4 regions of the Actinoalloteichus sp. GBA129-24 genome follow, and region 4 is predicted to be linked to each of the others. Evidence: predicted binding sites of a transcription regulator. Region 4 holds the regulator's gene; each other region holds the start of a gene.
What was found. The regulator LexA, encoded in region 4, represses DNA repair genes until DNA is damaged. The targets are predictions, from matches to a motif close to CGAACACGTGTTCG.
Positions count from the first base shown of each region.

Region 1: a site for LexA is predicted at 1,782-1,795, ahead of UA75_RS25350 (YbaK/EbsC family protein). Genes of this name have one in related genera too.
Region 2: a site for LexA is predicted at 1,987-2,000, ahead of UA75_RS30565 (phosphoenolpyruvate carboxykinase (GTP)). Genes of this name have one in related genera too.
Region 3: a site for LexA is predicted at 2,448-2,461, ahead of uvrA (excinuclease ABC subunit UvrA). Genes of this name have one in related genera too.

Region 1 is NZ_CP016077.1:5,908,585-5,912,793, reverse strand. Features, by position in the region: gene UA75_RS25355 (GNAT family N-acetyltransferase) at 651-1,163, opposite strand; gene UA75_RS25350 (YbaK/EbsC family protein) at 1,217-1,723, opposite strand; gene UA75_RS25345 (SAV_6107 family HEPN domain-containing protein) at 1,922-2,314, shown strand; gene UA75_RS25340 (maleylpyruvate isomerase N-terminal domain-containing protein) at 2,311-3,090, shown strand; gene UA75_RS25330 (hypothetical protein) at 3,367-4,137, shown strand.
Region 2 is NZ_CP016077.1:7,101,633-7,105,841, forward strand. Features, by position in the region: gene UA75_RS30550 (VOC family protein) at 1-57, opposite strand, end outside; gene UA75_RS30555 (TetR/AcrR family transcriptional regulator) at 158-757, shown strand; gene UA75_RS30560 (DUF6802 family protein) at 993-1,883, shown strand; gene UA75_RS30565 (phosphoenolpyruvate carboxykinase (GTP)) at 2,195-4,015, shown strand.
Region 3 is NZ_CP016077.1:5,214,547-5,218,755, forward strand. Features, by position in the region: gene uvrA (excinuclease ABC subunit UvrA) at 1-2,274, opposite strand, end outside; gene UA75_RS22235 (maleylpyruvate isomerase family mycothiol-dependent enzyme) at 2,703-3,449, shown strand; gene UA75_RS22240 (MBL fold metallo-hydrolase) at 3,615-4,209, shown strand, end outside.
Region 4 is NZ_CP016077.1:1,911,860-1,916,068, reverse strand. Features, by position in the region: gene UA75_RS08700 (vitamin B12-dependent ribonucleotide reductase) at 1-112, opposite strand, end outside; gene nrdR (transcriptional regulator NrdR) at 298-780, opposite strand; gene UA75_RS08690 (LysM peptidoglycan-binding domain-containing protein) at 992-1,345, opposite strand; gene lexA (transcriptional repressor LexA) at 1,764-2,489, shown strand; gene UA75_RS08680 (hypothetical protein) at 2,972-3,952, opposite strand; gene hflX (GTPase HflX) at 4,071-4,209, opposite strand, start outside.

The sequences.
Region 1 (4,209 bases), 3.2 Mb from region 4:
ACGGGAAAAGATCGCGAGATCCCCTGCGGAGCCGTTCGATCCGTCGATCCCACCGGACTGAATCGGCTGCCCGCCGGCAGCGCCCGGGCGCGACGGTCCGGGTCCGGGTCCGGGGCGCTCGGCGATTGCGAGTGAGTGGCTAGGCTGGTCCTCGTGCCTGCCGATCGGTTTCCTCTCCTATCCGGAGTGAATGAGAATCCGGTTACCGTCCGGTAAGATCCCAGGTCAGCAAGTGTCCTCCCCGCGTACGCGGGGCTGTTCCCAGGCCGGACTGCTCGTTGAGGAGATGCGACTGGTCCTCCCCGCGCACGCGGGGCTGTTCCCAGCACCCCGGAGTCCTTTCCTCCGGAGAAGGACAGTCCTCCCCGCGCACGCGGGGCTGTTCCGTACGCGGTTGGGGGTGACGTCGTGGTCGGGGGGTCCTCCCCGCGCACGCGGGGTTGTTCCGCAAGCTGTGCTGACGGCGCGGAATCTCGAACTCGCGGAGTCGTCCCACACCAGCGAGACCGTTCTCGGTCTGGTCCTGATCGGCTCGTTGCCGTCCCTGCCTGCCCGGCACGCGCAGCGCCGTCCCACGGTGGCGGCGTGAGCTGCGGAGGCCGAGAATCGGCGATCGAGTCGATCACCGAGCGACCGGGCTGCGGAGCCCGTCAGTCCAGCGGCAGGGTGCGGCCCAGTACCGCGAAGGGGCGGGGGTCGCCCGCGAAGCGGTAGTTGCGCAGGACGTCCTCGAAGCCGACACGGCGGTACAGCCGCCAGGCCCGGCTGGGGCCCTCCGGCGTGGAGAGCAGCACGTTGGCCCCCTCGGCCTGGTCCAGCAGCATCCGCAGCAGCGTCTCGCCGACGCCGTGTCCCTGCGCCGTGGGCAGCACGTGCAGTTCGGTCAGCTCGAAGTAGTCGGGCAGCCAGTGCTGGGCGCCCGCGGCGTGGCCGGTGTCGAGCAGCCCGTGGTTCACCTGTTCGTACCACCACTGGCCGGGGGCGCCGCGATAGCCGTAGGCCACCCCGACCATCGCGCCCCGGTGATCGAGGGCCGCGACGCCGCGCCAGCCCTCGCGGACGGCGTGGGAGAGCCAGGTCGGGCCCCGATGGTGCATGGCGCTGGGGGGATAACGCATCGCGGTGACGTAGACCTGGAGTGCCTCGGTGAGCCTGAGCCGCATCTCCTCGGCGGACAGCTCGACGAAGCGTTCCCAGCCCGCTGCGGCGGCGGCGCTCACCTGCTGGTGCCCCCCGCTTCGGCGACGGCCAGCACCCGGCCGCCGGTCAGTGCGACCAGCTCGGCAAAGGTGATGGGGAACAGTGCTTTGGGATGTCCGCCTGCTGCCCAGATCACCGGGTGATCGGCCAGGCTCGCGTCGATCAGCGTGGTGATCGGCGCGGGATGCCCCACCGGGGAGACGCCGCCGATGGCCTGGCCGGTATGGGTGCGCACGAACTCGGGCGTCGCTCGGCCGACCTTCTCGACGCCGATCGCCGAGGCGAGCAGCGCGGTGTCGGCGCGGTGCGCGCCGGAGGTCAGGGCCAGCAGCGGTGCCGAGTCGGCGTCGAAGATCAGGCTGTTGGCGATGGCGCCGACGTCGACGCCCACCGCCTCGGCGGCCTGGGCGGCCGTGCGGACGTCGGCGTCCAGGACGCGAATGCCCTCCGCCGCATCGGGCAGGCCTGCCTCGGCCAGTGCCGCCGCGACCTTGCGTACACCGGGGTGCTCGATCGAGCTCACCCGTTCATCAGATCACGCCTGGCGCGTTGTCGGCATCTCGGGTTAGTGTGGGGATGTTCGAACATCAGTTCGAATGCAGTCCGACTCGTCCTCGCGAGCAAGCTCCCTTCGGAGGCCGCCGTGTCCGTTCAGTACGACTCCGCCGTGATTCACCCCGGGCCCGCCCATCAGGTCCTTCCCCTTCGGACAGTCCCGGCGATGCGGCCTGCTCCCGCGCCCTCCTCCTCGGCGCTCGCTCTTCTCGACCAGGCCCGCTTCGCGCTGGGCGAGTCCTGCCGCGCGGTGAGCCACCACGACCGCTTCCTGCACTCCTATCTGAGCGCCCTGCGGGCAGGCGCGGCGGTGCTGGCCACCAGGACCCGCCCGGCGCCCGGCCTCAGCAGGCCGCGCAGCGTGTGGTGGCTGCTCTCCCAGGCCGCGCCGGAGTTCGCCGAATGGGCGGGCTTCTTCGAGTCCTGCTCGGCCCGGCGGGCCGCCGTGCAGGCCGGTGTCCTGCGGGTCGTGTCGGTCCGCGACGCCGATGATCTCGAACGTCAGGTCCACCAGTTCCTGGCGCTGGCCGAATCGGCAGTGTGGGGAGGCAGGCGATGAAGCGGGTGACGGCGATCGACTACGAGCGTTTCCTCGACGTCCTGTCCATCGACGGCGAGCGGCTCGCGTCCTGCGTGGGCAGCGCGCCGGGGAACAGCCCGGTCCCCGGCTCCCCGGGGCTGACTCTCGCCGAGACGGTGCGGCGCCTCGGCGACGTCTACCGCTCCACAGCCGACTGGACCCGCTCGCCGGACGGGACGCCCGTCCCGCCTCGCGAGGTGCACATTCCCCGGCAGGGTGACGATCGGCGGCTGGCCGAGTACCTGCGGGCCGGGCTGGCCGAGGTGGCGGGCGAGCTGTCCGCCCATCGGCCGGAGGAGCGCTGCCCGACCTGGTGGCCCGCCGACGCCAGCTTCGGCTTCTGGGCGCGACGGCTGACCCACGAGACGATCGTGCACCGGGTCGACGTGCAGGCCGCCGCGGGCCTGCGGTGCGATCACGTCGACACCGACATCGCGGTGGACGGCGTCGACGAGGTCCTCACCCTGTGGTTCGATCACCGGCTCGGCGAGTTGGCCATCACGGCCTCTCGCCCGGCGACGGTGGCCGTGCGGACCGGGGGGCGGGTCTGGCTGACCCAGGCTGGGGCCGCCGGGACCACGGTGCGGGCGGTGCAGGCGGACGCGGTGCCCGACGTCGACGCGACGGTCTCCGGTGATCCCTTCGCCGTCTACCTCTGGCTCTGGGGCAGGCTGCCGGACTGGGCGGTCACCCTGGACGGCGACGCCGACGCGCTCGCCCAGCTCTGGGTGCTGTTGAACGTGGCCACCCGGTGAAGCCCTGGTCCGGAGCGGCGGTTCCAGCCCGCCGCTCCGGGCCGGGTGCCTGCCTGCGACGGGCAGCGACGGCGGAGGTGACGGCCCGACCCGACCGCCGCGTCAACGGCGGGCGATCCCGCCCGAGCCGGGCTCGGCGCGGCCCGTCGACAGCCCTGCCCTCGGGCTGCCGCGACGAACGGTGCTGCCGTCCGGCACCGATTCCACCGATGCCGACCGTGTCACATCTCCGTCCGTCTCGGGTGTCCACTGCCTCGGATCGGTGATGCTGAGGCCATGCACGCAGCGATTCGACGAACGACGGCAGCGGCCCTGGTGCTCGGCGCCTCGGTGCTGGCCGCAGGCTGCTCTGTCGAGTCGCGGGCGAACGCGGCGGCCGAGAACGCCGCCCTCGCCGTCGCCCAAGAGCTGGGCGTGGAGCTGCGGCACTCCTCGGCGACGCGGGCGGCGGAGTACGGGCGGCGGGCGGCGGAGTCCGTCGATCTGCTTTCCCTCGACGAGGCCCGCGACGGCGAGACCTCCTCGGTGCGGCTGGTGATCCGGACCGAGGGACGTGGTGAGGCTGCGCCTCGACCGCAGATCGTGCCGGGACAGACGACCCAGGTCGCCACCGTCGTCCGCTGCTACGAACTGGTGTTCGCAGGCGACGACGATGAGGACGGCCGGGCGCTTCCGGTCGACTGTCCTGCCGACGCGGAGCCGATCAGCTATCCGCCGCTGCCGCCGACGCCGGAGCTGCCCGAGGAGTTCGCCGATCTCCTGAGCGACGCCCTGGCCGAGGCGGCCGAGAGGGAGGCCGTGTCGGAGGAACAGGTCCGTGCCGTGGTCGACGGGCTGTCCACCGGGGAGGAGTCCACCCGCGACCTCGCCGCCTCGGACGGCGCCGTCGGGCTGGCGTTTCGGGCAGGCGACGACTGTGTGCTGGGGCGGGTCGCGCCCGGTGACTCGGCCGTCTGGACGCCGGCCCGCGTTCAACTCCAACCCGGCGAACTGAACTGCTCGGCGGGGGAGGCCCTGGGCATGCTGGGCAGCAGACCGCCGCACTGAGGCATCGGCTTCCGTGCCTCGGGACACGCCGCTACGCCTGCCCCGTCGTTCTAGCGAGACGATCTTCGGCCG
Region 2 (4,209 bases), 2.0 Mb from region 4:
GTGCGACGTCGGAATGTCGTGCGTGCAGACGACGGGATAGAAGCTGGTCAGGGCCACGAGACACGTCCTCTCAGATACATACCTTCGGTAGGTATGCCAGCGAAAACTAGTCACGTACCCTCGGTATGTCAAGGTGTTCCAAGGAAGGGCGGCGGCGATGAGCCCCGGAGGCAGCAAGGCCCGACAGCGGGCGGAGACCCGGAGAACACTGATCTCGATCAGCCGGGACCTGTTCGCCGAGCGGGGTTATCACGCCGTCGGGCTCGCCGAGATCGCCACGACCGCCTGCCTCACCAAGGGCGCGCTCTACCACCACTTCGGCAGCAAGACAGGTCTCTTCCACGCGGTGGTCGACGACGTCGCGCACGAGGTCGCCGCCGAGGTGGCCGCCGCCGCCGATGCCGCAGACACCCCGTGGGAGCAGCTTCTCGCAGGCTGTCAAGCCTTTCTGACCGCAGGCGCCGCGCCCGCCAGAGGACGCATCCTGCTCGTCGACGGGCCCGCCGTCCTCGGCTGGCACGACTGGCGGGCGCTGGACGAGGCGGCCTCCGGGGCCCATCTCGCCGAGGCCCTGACCGGCCTCGTCGAGCAGGGAGTCATCGAGGCGCAGCCCGTCGAACCGCTCACTCGGCTGCTCTCGGGCGCGATGAACGAGGCGGCGCTGTGGCTCGCGCGCTCGGACGACCCCGAGCGCGACCTCGTGGCGGTCGGCCGATCCCTGGACCGGCTGCTGAGCGCCCTGCGCGTCGGCGGCTGAGCCCGTCGGCTCGTCCAGGCGGCCGCCGCCTCCACGAACAACCCGGCGCTGGAACCGAGGTCGCACCCGTGTCTACCCTCGCACGCCGACGGCATCCGCAGCCGCCGTACCTGCGGCGACGAAAACGATCTGCCGACGGCGCGGAACCGACCGGCCTCCCGTCGAGTCCAACCCGAGAACGTCGACACAGTTCGCAGAGCCGAGCGGTTCGCGGAACCAGGATGAGGGGGACGTTGTGTACATCGAGGACGCGGACGGCTCGGCCGACACGACCGCGACGGCCGATACCGATCTGAAGGTCACCGTGGACGGCGAGGAGTACACCGCCGAGGCCAACTACGACATGAACGGCGACGGCATCAACGACTCGGTCGTCATCGAGTCGGACGAGGGGTATGCCGTCTTCTCCGATGTCGACGGCGACGGGGACGCCGATCTGCTCGTCAAGCTCGACGAGAACGGCGATGTCACGTCGGCCGCCGGTTACGACGAGGCGGCCGGTGACTGGGTGGGCACCGACGTCGAGGACGCGATCGGCGGATCGGGGACGGGCGTCCCCACCGACGGCCAGGACGACTACAGCAGGACCGGCGACGACGTCGACGTGACCGCAGACGGTGCGCCGATGATCGTCGAGACGCCGAGCGGGGGCGTCGAAGCAGGTCCGCCCACCGAGGACCTCGACGGCGACGGAGTGCTGGACACCGCAGTGGTCACCGGTGACGACGGCACGATCCTGGTGGTCAGCGACGTGGACGGCGACGGAGAGGCCGACATGATCGGCGAGTTCGGCGCGGACGGCCGGGTGGTCGTCTCCGAGCACGTCGGCGACGGCGAGTGGATCATCACCGAGTCGGGCAGGCTCGACGCCGAGGGCAACTTCGTCCCGGACGAAGGCTTCGACACCGACGGCGGGTCCGGCATCGACCTCGGCGGCGAGCCCGACGGGAGGGGCGGCTCGTTCTCCTCGGCGGCATCCGACGACGCCGCCTGGGCAGACGACGCCTGGGCCGACGACGATGACGACGACACCGGCGCCGCGGATCGGCGCTCCTACGACGTCTCCGCAATCTTCAGCCAACCCGCAGCGGACGCGGGCGCGGACGCCCAGGCGCAGTGGGGCTGACCCGCCACTGAACCGAAAGACCCCGTATCCCGTTTGCCGGGATACGGGGTCTTTCATATTTCTGCATTGTTTCCGACACGCGTGACCCACTGGAGTGCTGAATCGATAACCTGATCGGTCGTGTGAGCGATGTGACAACGTTCTCGTAGAGCAGTGTTGGTCAAGAGCGCTAGCCTCGACGACATCCCTTTTTCCCCACGCCCGTCGATCGCACCGGGCGGACCGAGCCATTCCCGGTGAATGGCGACGACCACCCGCGGCACCGCCGAGGCGACTCCCCTAGGGCCGCCGCCCAGTCAGGAGACGAGACGATGACCGCATTGGCGATCCCCGGCCTCGATCACGCACCGACCACCCACGAGAGGCTGCTCTCGTGGGTGCACGAAGTCGCCGAGCTGACCAGCCCAGACGAGGTGGTCTGGTGTGACGGCACGCAGGAGGAGTGGGATCGCCTGACCGGGCGACTCGTCGACGCCGGAACCTTCGTGCCGCTGCCGAAGCGGCCGAACTCGTTCTGGTGCGCCTCGGACCCGGACGACGTCGCCCGCGTCGAGGAGCGGACCTTCATCTGCTCGCGAGACCCGGCCGACGCGGGCGCGACGAACAACTGGCTGGACCCCGCTGAGATGAAGTCGGTGATGACCGATTTGTACCGCGGCTCGATGCGTGGTCGGACGATGTACGTCATCCCGTTCTGCATGGGTCCGCTGGCCGCCGATAAACCCATGTTCGGCGTGGAGATCACCGACTCGGAATACGTGGTCGTCTCCATGCACATCATGACCAGGGTGGGTCGACGAGTAATCGAGCGAATGGGTTCGGACGCCGATTTCGTGCCCTGTCTGCATTCCGTGGGAGCGCCGCTGGCCGAGGGCGCCGACGACGTGCCGTGGCCGTGCAACGAGACCAAGTACATCACCCACTTCCCCGAGGAGAAGACGATCTGGAGCTTCGGCTCCGGCTACGGCGGCAACGCGCTACTCGGCAAGAAGTGCTACTCGCTGCGGATCGCATCCGCGCTGGCCAGGGAGGAGGGCTGGCTGGCCGAGCACATGCTGATCCTCAAACTCACCTCGCCTGCCGACCGGGTCCACTATGTGGCAGCCGCCTTCCCCTCGGCCTGCGGCAAGACGAACCTCGCCATGCTGGAGCCGACGATTCCCGGTTGGCGGGTGGAGACGCTCGGCGACGACATCGCATGGATGCGGTTCGGCAAGGACGGCAGGCTGTACGCCGTCAATCCGGAGAACGGCTTCTTCGGCGTGGCGCCGGGAACCAACTGGAAGACCAACCCGAACGCGATGCGCACCCTGGAACAGGGCAACTCCATCTTCACCAACGTGGCCCGCACCGCAGACGGCGACGTCTGGTGGGAGGGAATGGAGGGTTCTCCGGAGAACTTGACCTCCTGGAAGAAGCAGGCCTGGACGCCCGCCGACGGCGCGGCAGGCGAGCCCGCCGCGCATCCGAACTCGCGGTACTGCACGCCGATGAACCAGTGTCCGGTGCTGGCGCCCGAGTGGGACGACCCGCAGGGCGTGCCGATCTCGGCGATCCTCTTCGGCGGCAGGCGGGCCACCACCGTCCCGCTGGTCGCCCAGGCACGGGACTGGCAGCACGGCGTGTTCCTCGGCGCCACGCTGTCCAGCGAGAAGACCGCTGCGGCGACCGGCGCCGTCGGACAGGTGCGCCGTGATCCGATGGCGATGCTGCCCTTCATCGGATACAACGCGGGCGACTACTTCCAGCACTGGGTCGACCTCGGCAAGCAGGCCGACGCCGCCGCGCTGCCGTCGATCTTCTACGTGAACTGGTTCCGCCGTGGCGAGGACGGCCGGTTCCTGTGGCCGGGATTCGGCGAGAACTCCCGGGTGCTCAAGTGGATCGTGGAGCGACTCGACGGCGACGCGGCGGCGGCCGAGACCGCCGTGGGGCTGGTCCCCGCCGCCGATGCCCTGGATCTGAGCGGCCTGGACGTGGATCAGGCGGACGTCGAGGCCGCACTGGCGATCGACGCCGACGAGTGGCGGGCCGAGCTGCCGCTCATCGAGGAGTGGTTCGACACCATCGGCCCGGCACTGCCGAGCACGATGCGCGACGAGCTGGCGGCGCTGCGGCAGCGGCTGGGCTGACCGACGTGCCTGCCCGACGGCGGCCGATCGACAGGACGGCCGCCTGCCCCCTGGGGTGATGCGAGGGCATCACCCGGTCTGCCGCGTGAGCGCTCGCAGGCAGGGCACTGCGGGGGACCACCGACCGGCCTTCGACGAAGCAGGTCGGTCGTGGTCCTCCGTGGCGTGCAGTTCGACGCTCACGGCCACCGGAG
Region 3 (4,209 bases), 3.3 Mb from region 4:
CGTGCCGTCGCCCGCACACGCCTCGCAGCGGCCGCCCTTGATGTTGAACGAGAACCGGCCCGGCTGGTAGCCGCGCACCTTCGCCTCGGTCGTCGCGGCGAACAGCTTCCTGACGTGATCGAAGACCCCGGTGTAGGTCGCGGCGTTCGAGCGCGGCGTGCGTCCGATGGGCGACTGGTCGACCTGCACCAGCTTGTCGACGTTGTCGAGTCCGGTCACCCGCGTGTGCCTGCCCGGCACCTGGCGCGCCCCGTTGAGCTTGTTGGCCAGCACCCGCGCCAGGATGTCGTTGACCAGCGTCGACTTGCCCGAGCCCGACACGCCCGTGACGGAGACCAGACACCCGAGCGGGAAGGACACGTCGATGCCGCGCAGGTTGTGCTCGCGCGCGCCGACGACGGTGAGCCGTCGCCTGCGATCGATCGCCCGCCGCTTGTCCGGCACCGGGATGGCCCGACGACCGGCCAGGTACGCGCCAGTCAGTGACTCCTCGTTGGCCAGCAGCTCCTGGTAAGAGCCGCTGTGCACGACCTTCCCGCCGTGCTCCCCCGCGCCGGGGCCGATGTCGACCACCCAGTCCGCGGCGCGAATGGTGTCCTCGTCGTGCTCCACGACGATCAGCGTGTTGCCCAGGTCGCGAAGCCTGCTCAGCGTCTCGATCAACCGGTGGTTGTCCCGCTGATGCAGGCCGATGGACGGTTCGTCCAGCACGTACAGCACGCCGACCAGCCCGGAGCCGATCTGGGTGGCCAGCCTGATCCGCTGGGCCTCGCCGCCGGAGAGCGTGCCCGCCGCCCGGTCCAGGGACAGGTAGTCCAGGCCCACGTCGAGCAGGAAGCCCAGTCGGGCGGCGACCTCCTTGAGAACGCGGCCCGCGATCATCTCCTCGCGTTCGCCCAGGGCGAGTCCTTCGAGGAAGCGGGCGCACTCCACGACGCTCATCGCGCAGACCTCGGCGATCGACTTGTCGCCCTGGTCACGGTGCGCCAGCGTCACGGCCAGGATCTCCGGCTTGAGCCGCGTGCCCCGGCAGGCCGGGCAGGGCACCTCCCGCATGTAGCCCTCGTACTTGTCCCGCATGAACTCGGACTCGGTCTGCTCCTGCCTGCGCTCCAGGAAGGGGATGACGCCCTCGAACGCGGCGTAGTACGACCGCTCCCGTCCGTAGCGGTTGCTGTAGCGGACGTGTACCTGCTCGTCGATGCCGTGCAGCACGGCCTTCTGCACGCGGGCGGGCAGGCCGCGCCACGGCAGGTCCATGCGGAAGCCGACCTTCTCCGACAGCGACTCCAGCAGCCGGGTGAAGTAGTCCGCGGTCTGGCCGGAGGCCCATGGCGCGATGGCGCCCTCGGCGAGCGACAGCTCGTCGTCCGGCACCACCAGCTCGGGGTCGACCTCCTTGCGCACCCCGAGTCCGGTGCACTCGGGGCAGGCGCCGTAGGGCGAGTTGAACGAGAAGGAACGGGGTTCGAGATCGTCCACGGCCAGCGAGTGGCCGTTGGGGCAGGCCATCCGTTCGGAGAACCGGCGCTCCCGACCGGCGTCGTGCTCGGGGAGGTCGACGAAGTCGAGCACGACGAGCCCGTCGGCCAGCCGCAGTGCCGTCTCGACCGAGTCCGTCAGCCGCTGCTTCGCCGAGGCCTTCACGGCGAGCCGGTCGATCACGACCTCGATGTCGTGCTTCTCCTGCTTCTTCAGCTTGGGCGGGTCGGTGAGCGGGTGCACCGCGCCGTCGACCCGCACTCGCGAGTAGCCCTGGGTGGGCAGCTCGGCGAAGAGGTCGACGTACTCACCCTTGCGCCCACGCACGACGGGGGCGAGCACCTGGAACCGGGTGCCCTCCGGCAGGTCGAGGACCTGGTCGACGATCTGCTGCGGGGTCTGCCTGCTGATCGCGTGGCCGCACGTCGGGCAGTGCGGCTTGCCTGCACGTGCGTAGAGCAGCCGGAGATAGTCGTAGACCTCGGTGATGGTGCCGACCGTGGAACGGGGGTTGCGGTTGGTCGACTTCTGGTCGATCGACACCGCGGGCGAGAGGCCCTCGATGAAGTCGACGTCGGGCTTGTCCATCTGCCCGAGGAACTGCCGCGCGTAGGCGGACAGCGACTCCACGTAACGACGCTGACCCTCCGCGAAGATGGTGTCGAAGGCGAGACTCGACTTCCCGGAGCCGGACAGTCCGGTGAACACGACGAGGCTGTCCCTGGGCAGGTCCAGGTCGACACCGCGGAGGTTGTGTTCGCGAGCGCCGCGAACGACGAGGCGGTCTGACACTGTGGTCCCTTCAACTGATCACGTGCCCGAGCGAGATGTCACCGGCCCGAGTCGGTCGAGATTTTCTGTGCGACAGGGTTGCGCACCCGCCGCAGACCTGGGGCATCGCGCTCGGCGAGTCGTACACCCGAGCGGGCGCAGGTCAGCCTCCATGCTAGGTCTGAGCACTGACAGGAACCGGTCTTCGTGACTGCGCGCAGAGGGGCAACCCGCCGTTGGAGTGCCTAGCCTCACATCAGCGACATAGATTGCGACCCTCTGTAATTGAGACGACTCGAAGTAGTGGGCAAGTCCCCGATCGGGTGCTTCCTACGTCAGTCGAATCAGGCATACGCTGGAGGTGCAAGGCACGTCCCCTGAAGTCGGGGAGAGAAGCAGTCATGGCAGAGATCCACCTTTCACATCCACAGCCTCTCGAGGAGAGCCTCGTGGCACCCAGGACGAGCGTCGGCGGCGCGGCAGCAAGCGCCGCGCAAGGCCTGCGCGCCCTGGAGGTCGCCAACCGGGCGTTGTTGGAGGTGGTGGAGAGACTGGATGACACGGTGGTGTCCGGGCCCAGTCTGTTGCCGAACTGGTCCAGGGCACACGTGCTCACCCATCTGGCACGGAACGCAGACGGCCTGGTCAACCTGCTCACCTGGGCTCGCACCGACGTCGAGCATCCGATGTATCAGAGCGCGGCCGATCGCAACGCCGACATCGAGGAGGGCGTCGACCGACCCGCGCGGCTCCTCGTCGAGGACGTCCGCGCGGCGACGGAACGCTTCGACGCGGCGGCGGCGGGCCTGGACGACAGTGCCTGGGCCGCCCAGGTCGTCGGACGCGGCAGGACGTTCCAGGCCGACGAGATCCCCTGGATTCGGCAGCGCGAGGTCTGGATCCACCTGGTCGACCTCGACGTGGGCCCGAGCATCGAGGACATTCCCGACGACCAGATCGAGCTGATGCTCGTCGACGTCATCACCCGGTATCGGGCCAGGGACGACGCGCCCCGCTTCGGCCTGCTGGTCGAGTTGTCGGACGGCACCGAGCGCACCTTCTTCATCGGCTCGGCCACCGACGACGGCCCGCCCGCCGTGCGTGGGAAGGCGAAGGCCGTGCTCGGGTGGCTCATCGGCCGCCAGGACGGCGCCGACCTGCTCGGCACGCTGCCGGTACTGCCGGAATGGGACTGACCAGGCAGGACCCGTGAACCGGCGCGGCCAGGCCCACCCCCCCGTCGAGCCGGTGTCACGCGAGGGTCTGCGGTGAGTCGGTCCTCGTCGGCCGGTGACACGTTCGGCCAGCTGCCTCAGGCAGCCCGTTCCGTCCGGCGAACACCGTGGTTCTAGGCTCGTGGGGTGGACGTGTCGCAGCAGTACACCGGTCATGTCGAGCCCGGCGGCCCGGCCGCGCGCCGTGAGCTGGCAGAACTGAGCATCACGAAGGTGTCGGTCGGTCCGATGGACAACAACGCCTATGTCCTGCACTGTCCGCGCAGCGGCGACGCCGTGCTGATCGACGCGGCTGCGGACCCGGAGCGGTTGTCGGACCTCCTCGGCCACGATGACAGCAGGCCTCGCCTGCGCACCATCGTCACGACGCACAGCCATCCCGACCACTGGCAGGCCCTCGGAGCGGTGGCCGGGGCCTACGGGACGAACCTCGCGGCGCACCCGGCCGACGCCGAGGCGCTGCCGGTGCCCCTGGACTTCCTGCTGGAACACGGTCACACGCTGGAGGTCGGGCAGTCCGAACTCGAGGTGATCCATCTGCGCGGCCACACCCCCGGCTCGATCGCCCTGCTGTACCGGGACCCGCAGGGCTCGCCGCACCTGTTCACCGGCGACTCGCTGTTTCCGGGCGGGCCGGGGAAGACGGGCTCGCCTGCGGACTTCGCCTCGTTGATGGACGACTTGGAGCAGCGGGTCTTCGCCGTTCTGCCGGACGACACCC
Region 4 (4,209 bases):
GCGCCCCCGCGCCGTCGGCGGGCTCCCCCGAGGAGGACGCCGTGTTCGCCGCGTTCGCCGCCGACTTGGCCCGCTTGGACCGTGCCGGTGCACTCCCGACGGTCTCTGTCATGCCGCTCACTCTCATTCTCCAGGGCCCGACCGGACGATCCCCTCGTCCGTCCGACCACGACCCGGCTAGGTACCGCACTGTGTCGTCGCGCATCGGCCGCCCCGGATCGAGCCGTGGCGGTACCGCACTGTGATTCCCACCTGTCCGCCGAGAAGGGCCGCGACCACCGCCCGTCGGCGCGTCGATCAGACGAAGGCCTCTCCCGAAGGCCGCTCGTCCGCAGGGTCCGCCGTCCGCAGATCGGCGATCTCCTTCTCGAAGTCCTCCACCGAGGAGAAGGATCTGTACACGCTCGCGAAGCGCAGATAAGCGACCTCGTCGAGGCTGCGCAGTGGGCTGAGGATCGCCAGCCCGACCTCGTTGCTGGGGATCTCGGCGCATCCGGTCGCCCGGATGGCCTCCTCGACCCGATGTGCCAACTGCTGTAGCGCGTCCTCATCGACCGGCCTGCCCTGGCAGGCACGACGAACGCCTCGGACGACCTTGTCGCGGCTGAACGGCTCGGTGACCCCGGAACGCTTCACCACGGCGAGAACCGACTCCTCCACGGTGGTGAACCGCCGACCGCAGTCCGAGCAGGATCGCCTGCGCCGAATCGCCTGGCCGTCCTCCACCTCACGGGAGTCGACCACTCGCGAGTCGGGGTGCCTACAGAACGGGCACCGCACGATCCATCACCTCACATAACCGATCACCGAACAGCCAGTGTCGCTCTGCCACCGCATCAGCACGAGCTGTGGCAGAACCCCAATCTGTGGACACGTAAGCCCGTTGCGACCACAAGATGTTGGGGTAGAACCTAGGCTCCGATCGATCGGATTGCAAGTCGACAGGCGGTCCGACACGCCGGTTGTGACGACCTGACGCGCCGCAGCCGAATCACCCCCGCGCGTGGTCGCCCGCCGCGGGCACCCGCAGCACCCGGCCGACGCGTAACTCGGCGACCTCGGGGCCGTTGAGCAGCCGAATCCGGTCGACGACCTCGGCTGGAGCGCTGCCAGGAACCGCCCGCCTCGCTATCGACCAGACCGTCTCGCCCGCGCCCACCGTGGTGATCGTCGTCGCTTCCGGAACCGGGCCCGCGGAGGAGGGACGCGCGGCCCCCCAGGCCATGCCGAGCAGCAGCGCGACGAGCACCAGGACCAGCCCCGCCAGGCCGAGCAGACCGATCGGCCGGACCGGCCGAGTGGACGCGCCGAGGCGGGCCGCGGGAGCCGACCGAGCACGATGCATGCCGGAACCGCCCGCCGAACAGGACGACCCGAGGCGCAGCAGACGCCCATGGCGAGCAGACGCCCGCGCCGCACCCGCACGCCCGACGCGACGGACGGGCGCCCGAGGCGGCGCGGGCGCACACTGATCGCCGTGATCGCGTCGCGTGCGCTCGTCGGAGGTAATGGTCACGAGTCCTCCCGCGAAGGTCTTTCATGAATCGAACAGCTGTTCGATCGAACCCCTGTGCGATTTTCTACCACTGCATTCGCGGGAAGGCCAGCCCAAGGGGCGAATTCCTTCGAACAGGTGTTTGATCTTGCGTAGGTCACGAGTTACCGTTGTGGTCTCTTCACGAGCACAAAGCGTGAGAATGACTGATGGGGCACCCGAGAGGGTGGCGGGAGCAAGGCCTGCACGACAGGCCGGGAGGCACGAGATGGCACGCAAGACGACGGCGCAGGACACCGGCGGCGCGCGCGATGGCGCGGCGGTGCGTGCACTACCCGAGCAGTCCGAGGCCGCCTCGGTCGAGGCACTGACGCCCCGGCAGCATCGGGTGCTGGAGGTGATCCGGGAGTGGCTCGACCGCAACGGCTATCCGCCGAGCGTGCGTGAGATCGGCGAGGCGGTCGGCCTGACGTCGACGTCGTCGGTCGCTCACCAGCTCAGGACACTGGAGCGCAAGGGCTACCTGCGCCGCGACCCGAACCGTCCTCGGGCCGTCGGCGTGCTCCCCATCGACCGCGTCCCGCAGGCACCAGCCACTGCGGACCCCGACCAGGACGGCGCGCCCGTGTACGTGCCCATGCTGGGTCGGATCGCCGCAGGCGGGCCGATCCTCGCCGAACAGGCCGTGGAGGACGTCTTCCCGCTGCCGCGCGAGATCGTCGGCGAAGGCTCGCTCTTCCTGCTGAAGGTCGCGGGTGACTCGATGATCGACGCGGCGATCACCGACGGCGACTGGGTCGTCGTCCGCCAACAGCCCACGGCCGAGAACGGCGACGTGGTCGCCGCGATGATCGACGGCGAGGCCACGGTGAAGACGCTCAAACGACGCGACGACCACGTGTGGCTCATGCCGCACAACCCGGCCTACGAGCCGATTCTGGGCGACGAGTCGACGATCCTCGGCAAGGTCGTCGCCGTGCTCCGCAGGCTCTGATCGGCACGGGGGCAGCCGCTTCGGCCGGGGGTACCCGACGGACGCTCTCCGGGCACGTCGCGAGTTCGACACGTCGCGAGTTCGACACGGTGGCGGGGAGCAGGAGCACCCCGCCTGAGGGTCTTCGGCGGCCACGCCAGGACACCGAGCCGGTGTTCGCGGCGCGCCGACGCCGACGCGTGCTCGGGTGCCCGTTGCTGCGCTGCGGGAGTCAGCAGAGTGCTCCCACCGGTTCACCGCCACGAGGCGAAGCGGCCCGTGCTGCCGGGCGCACCGCACGCCCGGCGGACAACCGTCGGCGTCACATGCTCAGCGAGGCGGGCTCTTCCGCGGCCAGCCAGCAGGTCGGTTTGCGCGACATCCGGCCCGAGCCTGCTCGGACAAGCACCCGCACACGCACCCGGGCAGACCCCGCGACGCCGGCCGACCGCCCCGCTCAAGCGACCCGCCTCTCCGATTCGCCGAATCGACGGCCGCCCTGATCAGCACCTTGCGCCGCCTCCTCCACGGCGCCACCACAGCAGCACTCCCGCCGCCAGCGTCACTGCGGCCACGCTGATGCCGACCTGCCGCAGGCCGGGCGGGCCCTCTGACGACTGTGTGTCCGCCGGGGCGGCGGACGGCGGCGCGTCCCGTCCGGGTTCGGCGGGTTCGGCGGCCGATTCGGACGAGAGACCGGCCTCCCGATCCCGACGTTCCAGCTCCGCCGCGAGCAGCCCCGTGGCATCGGGGACCGCACGGATCGGCTGGTCGGCGCCCTCAGAGCCACTGAGCAGGGTCCCGTCGGGTTCCCACGCCACTGCCTCGCCCTGTGGCTCGTCCGGCAGCGGGATACGCAGCGGCTCGCCCGCCAAGGCACTCAGGACGTCTCCGTCGGGTGCGGGAAAGAGATAGGCATCGGTATAGGTGCGCAGGGCCACCACGGTCCCGTCTGGATGAACCGAACCGCCGGTGACCAGGAAGGAACCGACGAAACCCGGCACCGGGCCACCCGGTGTGTCGGAGCCGCTCAGCCGAACCGACCCGACCCGTTCCAACGGCACCGGGCCGGGAACGGCCAGCGGCTCGGCAGGACGATAGATCTCGGCGGGCCCGATCAATTCCTTCGTGACGATGTAGGGGACGCCGTCTCGACCGATCAGCAGCGCCTCGGCGTCGCGCGGCCCGTCGGGGTAGGTAAGCCGGTGCAGCGCCGCGACCCCGTCGGGCCGGATCGACACGAGGGCGACCGTCTCCCGCCGATGCCGGTTGTCACCGGTCTCCGCGACCCACAGGGTCCCGTCGGGGGCCATCGCGAGATCACCCACGTCGTAATGATCGACCCCGGTCGGTATCACGCGCTCGACGACGCAGTCCCGATTGACCACGAAGACCTGCACGAGCGGATCGTGATCGTTCACCATGTACCAGCGGTCGCCGTCGGACACCAGGCCCGACAGCATGGTGATCGCCGGGTCGGTCATCACGCACACCGGCTCCGGCGCGGGAACCGAGACGGCTGCCCAGGCCGAGGGCGCCGAGGTCACCATGCCTACGGCGAGCAGCGGCGCAACCCACTGCGCCGCCCTCGCCCCGACTCGGTCAGTACGCGGCAGGCTCCACGATCGAGTCGGACAACTCGGCGGCCAGGCTCGCGCCCACCCTCGCCCGGATCGTGGTGCCCTCATCAGAATGCCGTTCTTCCAAGACCTCGCCCTCCGCGTGCAGTCGCGCGGCGAGC